Regions from separate parts of the Spirillospora sp. NPDC048911 genome, predicted to be linked through region 1. Evidence: riboswitches for the same ligand, from Rfam matches in the RefSeq annotation. Region 1 holds a riboswitch; each other region holds the start of a gene.

What was found. Region 1 has a riboswitch for thiamine pyrophosphate ahead of ACGFNU_RS03005 (purine-cytosine permease family protein). Riboswitches for the same ligand answer to the same signal wherever they lie in the genome.
Region 2: linked by a shared signal. The riboswitch ahead of thiO (glycine oxidase ThiO) and the one ahead of ACGFNU_RS03005 (purine-cytosine permease family protein) in region 1 are both predicted to bind thiamine pyrophosphate.
Region 3: linked by a shared signal. The riboswitch ahead of thiC (phosphomethylpyrimidine synthase ThiC) and the one ahead of ACGFNU_RS03005 (purine-cytosine permease family protein) in region 1 are both predicted to bind thiamine pyrophosphate.

What each region holds. Positions count from the first base shown of each region.
Region 1 covers NZ_JBICUD010000001.1:639,643-643,839, reverse strand. Annotated here, with positions in the region: gene ACGFNU_RS03020 (Fpg/Nei family DNA glycosylase) at 320-1,183, shown strand; gene ACGFNU_RS03015 (SSI family serine proteinase inhibitor) at 1,346-1,780, opposite strand; gene ACGFNU_RS03010 (rhodanese-like domain-containing protein) at 1,854-2,186, shown strand; TPP riboswitch at 2,244-2,362, shown strand; gene ACGFNU_RS03005 (purine-cytosine permease family protein) at 2,354-3,838, shown strand; gene ACGFNU_RS03000 (PAS domain S-box protein) at 3,954-4,197, shown strand, end outside.
Region 2 covers NZ_JBICUD010000002.1:1,117,734-1,121,930, reverse strand. Annotated here, with positions in the region: gene thiE (thiamine phosphate synthase) at 1-40, opposite strand, end outside; gene ACGFNU_RS12505 (Rv2175c family DNA-binding protein) at 168-542, opposite strand; gene ACGFNU_RS12500 (NAD(P)/FAD-dependent oxidoreductase) at 589-1,776, opposite strand; TPP riboswitch at 1,917-2,062, shown strand; gene thiO (glycine oxidase ThiO) at 2,051-3,175, shown strand; gene thiS (sulfur carrier protein ThiS) at 3,172-3,372, shown strand; gene ACGFNU_RS12485 (thiazole synthase) at 3,375-4,184, shown strand.
Region 3 covers NZ_JBICUD010000004.1:708,606-712,802, forward strand. Annotated here, with positions in the region: gene ACGFNU_RS21955 (adenosine deaminase) at 1-781, shown strand, start outside; gene ACGFNU_RS21960 (sensor histidine kinase) at 750-1,958, opposite strand; TPP riboswitch at 2,070-2,183, shown strand; gene thiC (phosphomethylpyrimidine synthase ThiC) at 2,179-3,840, shown strand; gene ACGFNU_RS21970 (class F sortase) at 3,810-4,197, opposite strand, start outside.

The DNA.
Region 1 (4,197 bases):
GCCATAACCCCATGGCCGTTGCAACCCCTACCCCCTAGGGGTTGTTCCGAGACCCGCGTCACAACCTCGGTGCTCGGGCCAGGTGGTATGTGCCAAAGTGGCAGGCCCTCGGCCGGTGGCGCGGCTCGCGCGTTTCGAGACGGCGGTTATCCACAGGTCGATGGCGGCCCACGTTGAGATCTCTGGGCTGTTATGGGGGTGTTCATAGAGGTATTGCCCTCGGGATCCTCCTACGCCACAGGCGATCGAGCGTTTCTCACAGAGTTGTCCACAGGAATCCACAGGGCTGTGGACGCCGGATGTCGCGGATACTGGAGACATGCCTGAGCTACCTGAGGTGGAGGCGCTCGCCACCTTCCTGCGAGAGCGCGCGGTCGGCCACGCGGTCGCCCGTGTCGATGTTCTCGCCATCTCCGCGCTCAAGACGTACGACCCGCCGATCACCGCGCTCGGCGGGTTGACCGTCACCGGTGTCGCCCGGCACGGCAAGTTCCTCGACTTCGACATCGACGGCCTGCACCTGGTCGTCCACCTGGCCAGGGCCGGTTGGCTGCGGTGGCGGGACGAGATCCCTGCCAAACCGGTACGCCCCGGGGGTAAGAATCCGCTGGCCCTGCGCGTGCAGCTGGAGGACGGGTCCGGCTTCGACCTGACCGAGGCGGGGACGAAGAAGGGCTTGGCCGTCTATCTGGTACGGGATCCCGCCGACGTGCCCGGCGTGGCCTCCCTGGGCCCCGACCCCCTCAGCGAGACGTTCACCCCCGCCGCGCTGGGCGAGATCGTCAACGGCCGCCGCACCCAGATCAAGGGCCTGCTCCGCGACCAGAAGGTGATCGCCGGCATCGGCAACGCCTACTCGGACGAGGTCCTGCACGCCGCCAAGATGTCGCCGTTCAAGATCGCCTCTTCGCTGACCGACGAGGACATCGCGACCCTCCACGATACGATCGTCACGACCCTGCGGGACGCCGTGCAGCGCTCGCGCGGCCTGGAGGCGCAGGATCTGAAGGGCGAGAAGAAGACCGGCCTGCGCGTGCACGGCCGCACGGGACAGAAATGCCCGGTGTGCGGCGACACCGTCCGCGAGGTCTCGTTCGCCGACTCGTCGCTGCAGTACTGCCCCACCTGCCAGACAGGCGGCAAGCCTTTGGCGGACCGCCGCATGTCGCGCCTCCTCAAATAGCAGGCAAAGACACCAGAGCCAGAACCCCAAGCTCAGGCGTAGAGACGGCCCTGGCATAACAACGGCCCTGGCGTAGCGATGGCCCAGGCGCGGCGACGGGCCCCGGTCGCGCGCCGACCGGGGCCCGTCTCGTGCTGACCGAGTCCGAACGGGGTGGACTCGTCAGCCGACCTTGGGAACGCCGCCGAAGAGCGGTGCGAGCTTGTCCCAGCGGGAGAGCTCGCAGCCGTCTGTACGGCTGAACTTGGCGTTGACAGGCTTACCTTGCCACGTTCCCTTCACGGTGGCGATCTCGGGGCCACCGTAGATCTTCGTGCACATCTGGTCGGCGGGCGGGGGTTTGAAGGGATCCTTGGCCTGAGTGACGGCCGTACAGGCCTGGCTCGCCTTGGGATGATCACCCCCGGCCGGGTCGCAGGACAGGGTCCACGTCTTGGCGGGGGCCTTGGCGGAGGCCTTCACCTGGACTGTCAGCGTGGCGTTGGGGGAGCCCGAGGGCGCGACGGACGTCGTGGCCGAGGAGTTCCCTGGGCTGCTCGAGGCCTGTTCGGAGCCGCAGGCCGCCATCGACATGACCATGGCTAGGCCGGGCGTCATGAAAAGGAGCGTCCGATACCGCATGGGTGATTCGACGCGGGAGGGTTCCGCGCGGTTCCATGGAGGCGTGATGATTTTCGGGGATGACGTCCCGGCCGTGGACGCGGCCGACGTACCGGAGGGCGCATACCTTCTCGACGTCCGTGAGCAGTACGAGTGGGACGCCGGGCACGCGCCCGGGGCCGCCCACATCTCGATGGCCGAGCTGAGCGACCGCGCCGGGGAGATTCCGCGCGACCAGGACGTGTACGTGATCTGCCGGTCCGGGGTGCGTTCCGCGCAGGTGACGGTCGCGCTCAACCAGGCGGGCTGGCTGGCGAAGAACGTCGACGGGGGCATGAAGCGCTGGGCCGAGGCCGGCCGCCCGATGAAGGGCGGCACGGACGGGCCACCGCACGTGGCCTGAGGGCCGGCCGTCTTACATTGCCGCCTGGGCCGATGTACGATTCGTCCCGTTCAAAAGCAACCCCACCGCGGGAGCTCGGGCCGACCGGGCTGAGAGGGCGACACGTTCGCAGGCGTCGCCGACCGCATGAACCTGTCCGGGTAATGCCGGCGTAGGGAGCGTGTTCGATGACGTCTGCCGTAAAAGAACGCCCTCGTCACGAGGCGCCGTACACCCTTGACGAGCCCGCGCCCAAGGTTCTCAGCTTCTGGGACCAGGGCGCCTTCTGGGCCAACCTCGGGGTCAGTCTGTTCGCCTTCTCCGGCGCCTACACCGTGCTGGCCCCCGACGCCGACGGCAAGCCGACGCTGTCGATCGTGGCCGGCATCGTCGCGATGATCGTCGGCACCGCGATCGGCGGGCTGATGCTGGGGCTGGCCGCGGCGCCCGGCGCGATCACGGGCAAGCCCGCGATGGTGCTGCTGCGCGGGCTGTTCGGAGCGCGGCTGTCGTACGTGCCGACCGCGCTCAACATCGCCCAGCTCATCGGCTGGGGCACGTTCGAGCTGATCGTCATCGCGGACGCGGCGCGGTCGCTGTGGGACGGCGTGCCGCGCTGGACATACGTGATCGCGGCGGGCGTCCTCACCACGGTCCTGACGATCTGGCCGCTGGGCTCGGTGCGCATGTTGCGCCGGTATGTGACCGCCGCGGTGATGGTCGCCCTCGTCTACTTCTACGTTCAGCTGCTGCGGGAGCCGTTGCCTGATCTGAACGAGGGTTCGTGGGGCGGTTTCTGGATCGGGGCGGACGCGGCGCTGGCCGTCTCGATCTCGTGGGTGCCGGTGGCGGCCGACTACACCCGCCACGCCCGCAGTGCGCGCGGGGCGTTCGGCGCGGCCGCCGTCGGTTACTCGGCGACCCAGATCATCGCCTACATCCTCGGGCTGCTGGCCCTGGCCCTGGTGGCGGGTGACTCCACCAAGATCTTCGACCCGTTCCTGGGCGTGACGCTGGGCGTGCTCTTCTTCGCGGTATTCGTCCTGCGCGAGGCCGACCAATCGTTCGCCAACGTCTACTCCACCGCCGTCTCGATCCAGAACCTGGTGCCGCGCGCCGATCGGCGCGTCCTGTCGATCGCGCTCGGCACGCTGATCACCGGGCTGGCGCTGCTGCTCGACATCGGCGACTACGCCAGCTTCCTGTCTCTGATCGGCTCGGTGTTCGTCCCCATGCTGGGCGTGCTGGCGGCTGATTTCTTCCTGGGACGGGGACGGCGTTCCTGGGCGACGTCTTCTTCCTCTCCGGGCGAGGGGTCGTCTTCTCTGGGGGATCAGAGTCAGGAGCTTGAGGGGACGTCGCCTGTTGGCGGACGGCTTGGCGAGTGGGACACCTCGGGGTCGGCTCCGTCTCGCTGGGGGATGATCGTGGCCTGGGCGGTCGGGTTCGGCACATACCAGCTGATCAACCCGGGCACCGTGAGCTGGTGGGCGAGCTTCTGGCACGACGTCCAAGAGGCGATCGGGTTCAGCACTCAGAGCTGGATGAGCGCCTCGCTGTTCTCGTTCCTGATCGCCGGTCTGGCCGCGCTGCTCATCGGCCGGATCGGGCCGGGCGGGGGCGGCCGGGCGGCCGGGCGAACCGACGGCAAGATCGACTCACCGGCCGTCTGAACGGGTGGGGCACGCCCTGGACGGCGAAGGCTTGCGGGCGGACGAGCCGGTCGGTGGAAACATTTCGGCGGTGGTTGCCCGGCGCCGCCGCAAGATCCGGTGGCACGATACAGGCGTGCAACTTTCGGTCCACGATCCGATCCTCCGCGCGGTCATCGAGTGCGCGGCCGATGCGATCGTGGCCGTCGACCACTCGTTCCGCGTCACCGTGTGGAATCCGGCGGCCGAGCGCATGTTCGGCTGGCGCTCCGACGAGGTGCTGGGCCGGGTGCCGCCGATCGTGCCGGACGAGCTCAAGGCCGAGCACAACGCCGTCCAGGAACGGCTGCTGACGCGGCGGGCGGGCGAGGGCGACAGCG
Region 2 (4,197 bases), on a different contig from region 1:
GCAGGGTGACCGCGCGATCGGAGAGCAGGTGCCTGGACACGGTGCGGGCCGGTTCCTTCCTCGGACGTGGACGCGGGGCCACACGGACGTCCCCCGCGTGACCCCGCAATCCTGTCACGTCGGACTTTCTTCTCGATTTTCGGTGTTGTCGGGCGGCGGAACCGTCGTCAGAACGCGAGCGCCTGCGCGCGCCTGCGCACCTCGGTCCCCCGGTTCTCGCTGAGCGCCTGGACCGGCGTGCCCGGCAGCGTGTCGTCCGCGGTGAACAGCCACCGCAGCGTCTCGACGTCGTCGAAGCCGGCGTCGGAGAGCAGCGTCAGCGTGCCGGACAGGCCCTTGATGACCTGGCCGTCCTTGATGAAGGCCGCGGGCACCGCGGGGCTCCCCTCCCGCCGCACGGCCAGGAGCCTGCGTTCGCTGAGGAGCTGCTTGGTGCGGTTGACCTTGATGCCGAGGCGCTCGGTCGCCTCGTTCAGGGTGAGCCACTCCCCCACCAGGGCATCGGTCCGCGAGTCGAGAGCATTGTCGACGGTTGCGTGCATCTGCGTCACGCCACCTGCCTACCACGCGCACGGATGGGTCAAACCCTCAGGTTTTCACCGCCTGGCGAACGGGCACGTCCGGATCGGCCATGGCCCGGGGGTCGACCGGCGTGCCGGCGGCGATGACGCGCCTGGCCTGCACCAGGTCACGCGGTCTGTCCACGGTGAGGATCGCGTCCAGGCGGTCGCCGGTGAGCCAGCACACCGCCCACTTGTCCGCGGCCGGATCGCCCCGGAACACCATGCTCTCGGCCGCCGCGTGGTAGCCCGCGTACTGCACCATCTTCCCGAACTGCTCGGACCAGAAGTACGGCGCGGCGTCGTAGGCGGCCTCCTGGCCGAGCAGGGTCGCGGCGGCCACCTCCGGCGCGTTGAGGGCCGTGTCCCAGTGCTCGACGAGCAGCCTGCGGCCGTACCGTTCCGACCACCAGGCGGCGCAGTCGCCGACCGCGACGATCTCGGGGCGGCTCGTGCGCAGCGACGCGTCCGTCACGACGCCGCGCTCGATCTCCAGCCCGGAGCCCGCCAGCCAGCCCACCTCGGGCCGGACGCCGACGCCCACGACGATCTCGTCGGCCGGCACCTGGTCGCCGTCGGCCAGCAGGAGGCGGCCGTGCTCGATGGCCGCGACCTTGACGCCGGTGCGCAGGTCGATCCCGGCCTCGGCGTACCAGCGCGCGGTCAGGCCGCCGACCTCGGGGCCGAGCGCGTTCGCCAGCGGCGCGTCCGCGGCCTCGACCACCGTGACCGCACAGCCCTTCTTGGCGGCGGTGGTCGCGACCTCGGCGCCGATCCAGCCGGCGCCGACGATGACGACGCGGGCGCCCTCGACCAGCCCGGCGCGCAGGCGGCGGGCGTCGTCGATGGTGCGCAGCACGTGCTGTGGCCCGTCGCCGGGGAGCGTGATCGGGGTCGCGCCGGTGGCGATGACGAGCCCGTCGAACGGCAGGTCGCCCGCCGTGGTCGCGACCGTCCCGCCGCTCCCGGCGTCCAGGCGCAGCGCCGTGGCCCGCTCGCCGAGCAACAGCCGGCAGCGCAGCGCGTCCCAGGCGGCGTCGACCGTGGTGTCGTCGGTGTCGCCGGCGAGGACCGCCTTCGACAGCGGTGGCCGGTCGTACGGCCGGTGCCGTTCGGCCGAGACGAGGGTCAGCTCGCCCTCGTACCCCTTGCTCCGCAGGGCCTCCACGGCCCGAACGCCCGCCAGCCCGCCGCCCGCGACGACCACTCTGTCCATGAGCGCACACCCTAGCCGGGGCCCCTCAAGGACAAATGGACGGGTGTCCAGACATATGCATAGATGCAGGAAGACGTAGGCTGCAAGGGCAGCCGAGCGCAGCTCGTCCGTTGGCAGGGTGGCTGGGCGGGGCGCTGTGGGAAGGCAATCGCGGGAGTCTGGTTCGACCGGGCTGAGAGGGCGGCTGAGGCCGGTAGTCGATTGATCGATCACCGGGCGCATGGGCCGCCGACCGCCACGACCTGATCCGGATCATGCCGGCGAAGGGAGCGCGATGGACGTAGTGATCGTTGGGGCCGGGGTCATCGGCCTCGCCACCGCCTGGCGTGCCGCCGCCCGCGGCGCCGCCGTCACCCTGGTCGATCCCGATCCGGCGAGCGGCGCCTCCGCCGTCGCCGCCGGGATGCTGACCCCCGTCAGCGAGCTGACGTACGGCGAGGAGCCGCTGCTGCGCCTGGGGCTCGCCTCCAGGGACCGGTACGCGGCGTTCGTCGCCGAGCTGGAGGAGCTGACGGGCCACGACACCGGCCACCGCACCGACGGCATCCTGGAGGTCGCGTTCGACTCCGACGACCTCGGCTATCTGAACGATCTGCGGCGCTTCCAGGAGTCGCTGGGCATCCCCGCCGAGGCGCTCACGGGCCGCGAGTGCCGCAAGGCCGAGCCGATGCTCGCGCCGGGCGTGCGCGGCGGGCTGCTGGCGCCCGCGGACGGCTCGATCGACCCGCGGCGCCTCACTCCGGCGCTACAGGCCGCCGGCGACAAGCTGGGCGTGCGGCTCGTACGGCAGCGGGCCACCGGCCTCATCGTCGAGAACGACACGGCCACGGGCGTGCGGCTGGCGGACGGCTCGGAGGTGCGGGGCGCGAAGGTTCTGCTGGCCGCCGGTCCCTGGTCGGGTGATCTCGACGGCCTGCCTCCTGGGACCGTTCCCGCCGTGCGGCCGGTCAAGGGCCAGGTGATCCGCCTCCGCACCCGCGTGCCGTTCCTCCGGCGATCCACCCGCGGCCTGGTGAAGGGCTCCTCGATCTATCTCGTGCCGCGCGCGGACGGGGAGATCGTGATCGGCGCCACCCAGGAGGAGCTGGGCTTCGACACCCGCGTCACCGCCGGTGGACTGTGGGAGCTGCTCCGCGACGCCCGCGAGCTGCTGCCCGGCATCACCGAGCTGGAGTTCGCCGAGGTCACCGCGGGGCTGCGGCCCGGCTCGCCGGACAACGCGCCGGTGATGGGCCCGAGCGCGCTGCCCGGCCTCGTCCTCGGCACCGGGCACTTCCGCAACGGGATCCTGCTCACCCCGGTCAGCGCGGACATTCTCACCGAGGTACTGCTGGACGGCACGGTGCCGGACGTCGGCAGGCCGTTCACTCCGGAGCGTTTCGAGGTGGTCCCATCGTGAAGGTCATCGTCAACGGCGAGGCGCGCGAGCTGCCGGCGGGCACGAGCGTCGCCGAGGTGGTCGCCACCGTCACCACGGCCGGGTCCGGGGTGGCCGCGGCGCTCAACGACGAGGTCGTCCGCCGCTCCGAGTGGGACGCGACGACGGTACGGGACGCGGATCGGCTCGAGGTGCTGACCGCCGTGCAGGGAGGCTGAGGATGAGCACGAACAACGCGGCCGTCGACGCGGCTGTGGACGCCGAGCGGCTGGTCATCGGGGGCGAGGGGTTCGGCTCCCGCCTGATCATGGGCACCGGCGGCGCGCCGAGCATGCACGTGCTGCGCGAGGCGCTCGTCGCCTCCGGCACGGAGCTCACCACGGTCGCGATGCGCCGCGTCGACCCGGCGGCGCGCGGATCGGTGCTGGACGTCCTGCGCGACTGCGGCATCAAGGTGCTGCCCAACACGGCCGGGTGCTTCACGGCGGGCGAGGCCGTGCTGACCGCCAAGCTCGCCCGCGAGGCGCTGGAGACCGATCTGGTCAAGCTGGAGGTCATCGCGGACGAGCACACGCTCCTGCCCGACCCGATCGAGCTGGTCGAGGCCGCCGAGCAGCTGGTCGACGACGGCTTCACGGTGATGGCCTACACCAACGACGACCCGGTGCTGGCCCGCCGGCTGGAGCAGCTGGGCTGCGCGGCCGTCATGCCGCTGGGCTCGCCGATCGGCTCCGGCCTCGGCATCCGCAACCCGCACAACATCGAGCTGATCGTCGAACGGGCGAACGTGCCGATCATTCTGGACGCCGGGCTCGGAACCGCGAGCGACGCCGCGCTGGCGATGGAGCTCGGCTGCGACGCCGTCCTCCTCGCGACCGCCGTCACGCGGGCCCAGTCCCCCACCATGATGGCCGCCGCGATGAGGCATGCCGTCGAGGGCGGCCGTCTCGCCCGGCTGGCGGGCCGCATCCCCAAGCGCCGCTACGCCCGGGCGTCCTCGCCGTGGGAGGGAATGAGCCGTCCCGAGTGACGCGACTCAGTGA
Region 3 (4,197 bases), on a different contig from region 1:
CGCCGACGCCTACCTGGCGCGGGCCGCGGCGCAGGGCGTCCGGTACGCCGAGATCTTCTTCGACCCGCAGGCGCACACGGCGCGCGGCGTGCCGATCGGGACGGTCATGGCCGGTCTCGGCCGCGCGCTGGCCGCCGCGCCCGCCCGGCACGGCGTCACCGCGCGGCTGATCATGTGCTTCCTGCGGGACGAGTCCGCGGCGTCGGCGCTGGAGACGTTCGAGAGCGCGCGGCCGTGGTTCGGGGAGCCGATCATCGGGGTGGGGCTGGACTCGGCGGAGCTCGGCAATCCGCCGGGCAAGTTCCGGGAGGTCTTCGGCCTCGCCCAGGAGGCGGGGCTGCGGCGTGTCGCGCACGCGGGCGAGGAGGCGCCGCCCGAGTACATCTGGGAGGCGCTGGACGTGCTCGGCGTGGAGCGGATCGACCACGGCAACAGCTGCCTTTCCGATCTGCGGCTCGTCGACCGCCTGGTCGACGAGCAGGTGCCGCTGACCGTCTGCCCGGTGTCGAACGTGCTCCTGCAGAACGAGGACTCGCTCTACGAGCATCCTCTGCCGATACTGCTGGACGCGGGGCTCCTGGTGACGGTCAACTCCGATGACCCGGCCTTTTTCGGCGGTTACGTGGGCGACGTCTTCGACGCGGTGCGGAACGAGCCCGAGCTCCGGGTCGGCCTGACCGAGCTCCGGCGGCTGGCGGCCAACTCGTTCAAGGCCGCCTTCCTCTCCGACGAGGAGCGCCAGGCCTACCTCAAGGAAGTGAAGAACTACCGCTTCGCGTGACGGGCGCCTCGGTGTCCGGCGGGTTCATCGGCAGGGTGGCGGTGACGGCGAAGCCGCCGCCGGCCGCCCGGCCGGTCCGCACGGTCCCGCCCACGCTGCGGGCCCGCTCGGTCATGCCGAGGATGCCGAAGCCCTCGCCGCCGCCCTCGCCCGGGCCGCGGCCGTCGTCGGTCACCGTCAGCCGGAGCTCGCCGTCCGCCCGGACGAGGCGGATCTCGACCGCGCTCGCCCCGGCGTGCTTGATGACGTTGGTCAGGGCCTCCTGCACGATCCGGTGGACGACGATCCCGACCTCGGGGGCGGGCTCTCCCGTCCCCACATCCGTGAGACGGGCGTCGAGCCCGGCGGCCCGCACCGCGTTCGCGAGCTCGCCGAGGCCGTCCAGCCCGGCCGCCAGCTCGCTCGGCGCCCCCGGCACACCCGGCGCGTCGGTCCGCCGCAGGATCTGGAGCGTGGCGCGGACCTCCGCGCGCGCGTCGCGGCAGGTCGCGGCGATCGATTCGAGCGTCCCGGCGAGCTCGGCCCGGTCCAGCGGCCGGTCGCCCGCCACCCGGTGCGCGGCCGCCCCGGCCTGGACGCCGATCACGGTGATGGTGTGCGCGAGCAGGTCGTGCAGGTCGCGGGCGATGCGCAGGCGCTCCTCGGCGACCCGCCGCAGCGCCTCCTCCTCGCGGGTGCGCTCGGCGGTCTCGGCCCGTTCGAGGATCGCCGCGACCCGCGCCCGGTGCACCCGCCAGGCCTGGACCCCGACGATCACGCCGACGATCGCCTCCAGCGCGCCGATCTGCTCCAGGCCGCTGCTCCCGCCCGCGCGCATCGCGAACGTGACCGCGCAGATCGTCAAGATCACGCACAGCGTCGTGAGGACCGCCCGGACCCTGCGGCCCAGAAAGGCGTAGGTGACCAGCGCGAGCACCTCTGAGGGCACGACCGTGTGATGCTGGTACGAGAGCACGTGGAACGGCAGGATCAGCGCGGTGAAGGCCAGCAGCACGGCCCCCGGCCATCGCCGCCGCCAGGCCAGCGGCACGTGCAGGGCGATCAGGAGCAGCACCCCCCCGGCGTCCAGGGGACGGTCCCCCGGCCAGGCCAGCGTCGCCGCCAGCGCGCCCCCCGCCAGGACGGCCGCGATCAGGCCGTCCGTCACCTCCGGCCGCAGCCGGCCCACGATCACCACGTTCCCTACCGTAACGGAATCCCGCCATGGTCTTCGGCCGGGTGCGCGGAACCGGCCATACCTCACCGGCGGCGGTTGCGGCAACGGGGGGACGCCGGGTTAGCGTCGGGCACGACAGATCGCGGGGGCCCGGCGAACCGGGCTGAGATAGCGGCTGGGACGGCCGCTGACCGCTGGAACCTGACCGGGTAATGCCGGCGTAGGGAGAGATCGAGTCGTCATGAACGACACCGCTGTTTCACATGCCCGCAAGGCCTACCTCCTGGGATCGCGACCGGACCTGCGGGTGCCCGTGCGCGAGGTGCCGCTGACCAACGGCGACACCGTGGTCCTGTACGACACGTCCGGGCCGTACACCGACGCCGCGCACGAGACCGACGTGCGGCGGGGGCTGCCCGCGCCGCGCGCCGGGTGGATCGCCGAGCGCGGCGACACCGCCGAGTACGAGGGCCGCGCGCTCCGTCCCGAGGACGACGGCCGCAAGTCCACCGATCCGTTGCGCGACCAGGCCGCCTTCCCCGCGCGCAGGCCGCGCGAGGCGACGGGCGGGCCGGTGACGCAGCGCGCGTACGCGCGGCGCGGGGAGATCACCCCGGAGATGGAGTACGTGGCGCTGCGGGAGGGCGCCGCCCCGGAGTTCGTCCGCGACGAGCTCGCGGCGGGCCGGGCGGTGCTGCCCGCCAACGTCAACCATCCCGAGCTCGAACCGATGATCATCGGCCGGAACTTCCTCGTGAAGGTCAACGCCAACATCGGCAACTCGGCGGTGTCGTCCTCCATCGAGGACGAGGTGGCGAAGATGACGTGGGCCGCCCGCTGGGGCGCCGACACCATCATGGATCTCTCGACGGGGCGCGACATCCACACGACGCGCGAGTGGATCCTGCGCAACTCCCCCGTCCCGGTCGGCACGGTGCCGCTCTACCAGGCGCTGGAGAAGGTGGGCGGCGATCCGGCGGCGCTCGGCTTCGAGGTCTTCCGCGACACCGTGATCGAGCAGGCGGAGCAGGGCGTCGACTACATGACCGTCCACGCCGGGGTGCTGCGCTCGTACGTGCCGCTCACGGCGCGGCGCAAGACCGGCATCGTGTCGCGGGGCGGGTCGATCATGGCGGCCTGGTGCCAGGCCCACCGCGAGGAGAACTTCCTCTACACGCGGTTCCGCGAGCTCTGCGAGATCTTCGCCGCGTACGACATCACGTGGTCGCTCGGCGACGGGCTGCGTCCCGGCTCCATCGCCGACGCCAACGACGAGGCGCAGTTCGCCGAGCTGCGCACGCAGGGCGAGCTCACGAGGATCGCCGCGGAGTACGGCACGCAGGTGATGAACGAGGGCCCCGGCCACGTCCCGATGCACAAGATCAAGGAGAACGTCGACCGGCAGCGGGAGTGGTGCGACGGGGCGCCGTTCTACACGCTCGGCCCGCTGACCACCGACATCGCGCCCGGCCACGACCACATCACCTCGGCGATCGGCGCCGCGATGATCGGCTGGTACGGCACCGCGATGCTCTGCTACGTCACGCCCAAGGAGCATCTCGGCCTGCCGGACCGCGACGACGTCAAGGCCGGCGTCATCGCCTACAAGATCGCGGCGCACGCGGCCGACCTGGCCAAGGGGCATCCGGGTGCGCAGGCGCGGGACGACGCGCTGTCGGACGCGCGGTTCGAGTTCCGCTGGGAGGACCAGTTCGAGCTCTCGCTGGACCCGGACACGGCTCGCTCGTTCCACGACGAGACGCTGCCCGCCGAGCCGGCCAAGACCGCGCATTTCTGCTCGATGTGCGGCCCGCACTTCTGCTCGATGCGGATCTCGCAGGACGTGCGCCGGCAGGCCGAAGGCGAGCGGGCCTATCTCCCGGTCATACCCGCCGACGGCTGAGACCCGGTGGGCCGCGCCCAGGCGATCACGTTGCGGGTGTAGCTGCGGCGGGCCCGGTCGAACGGGCCGCCGCAGGTGATCAGGCGCAGGCCGGCATGGTCCAGGTCGCCGTACACGCGGGCGGTCGGGAAGCGTGCCTTGGGCACCTCCTCCACCGAGGTGATCCGGAACCGCACGGCCCGGCCGTCCGCGCGGATCACGCGGACGCCGTCCCCGGGGCGCAGCGTCCCGAGCCGGTAGAACACGCCCGGCCCGCCGCGCCCGGAGTCCACGTGGCCGAGGAGCACGGCGGGCCCGCGCTCCCCAGGCGCGGGGCCGTACCGGTACCAGCCCACCTCGTGGACCCGCGAGAGCGGC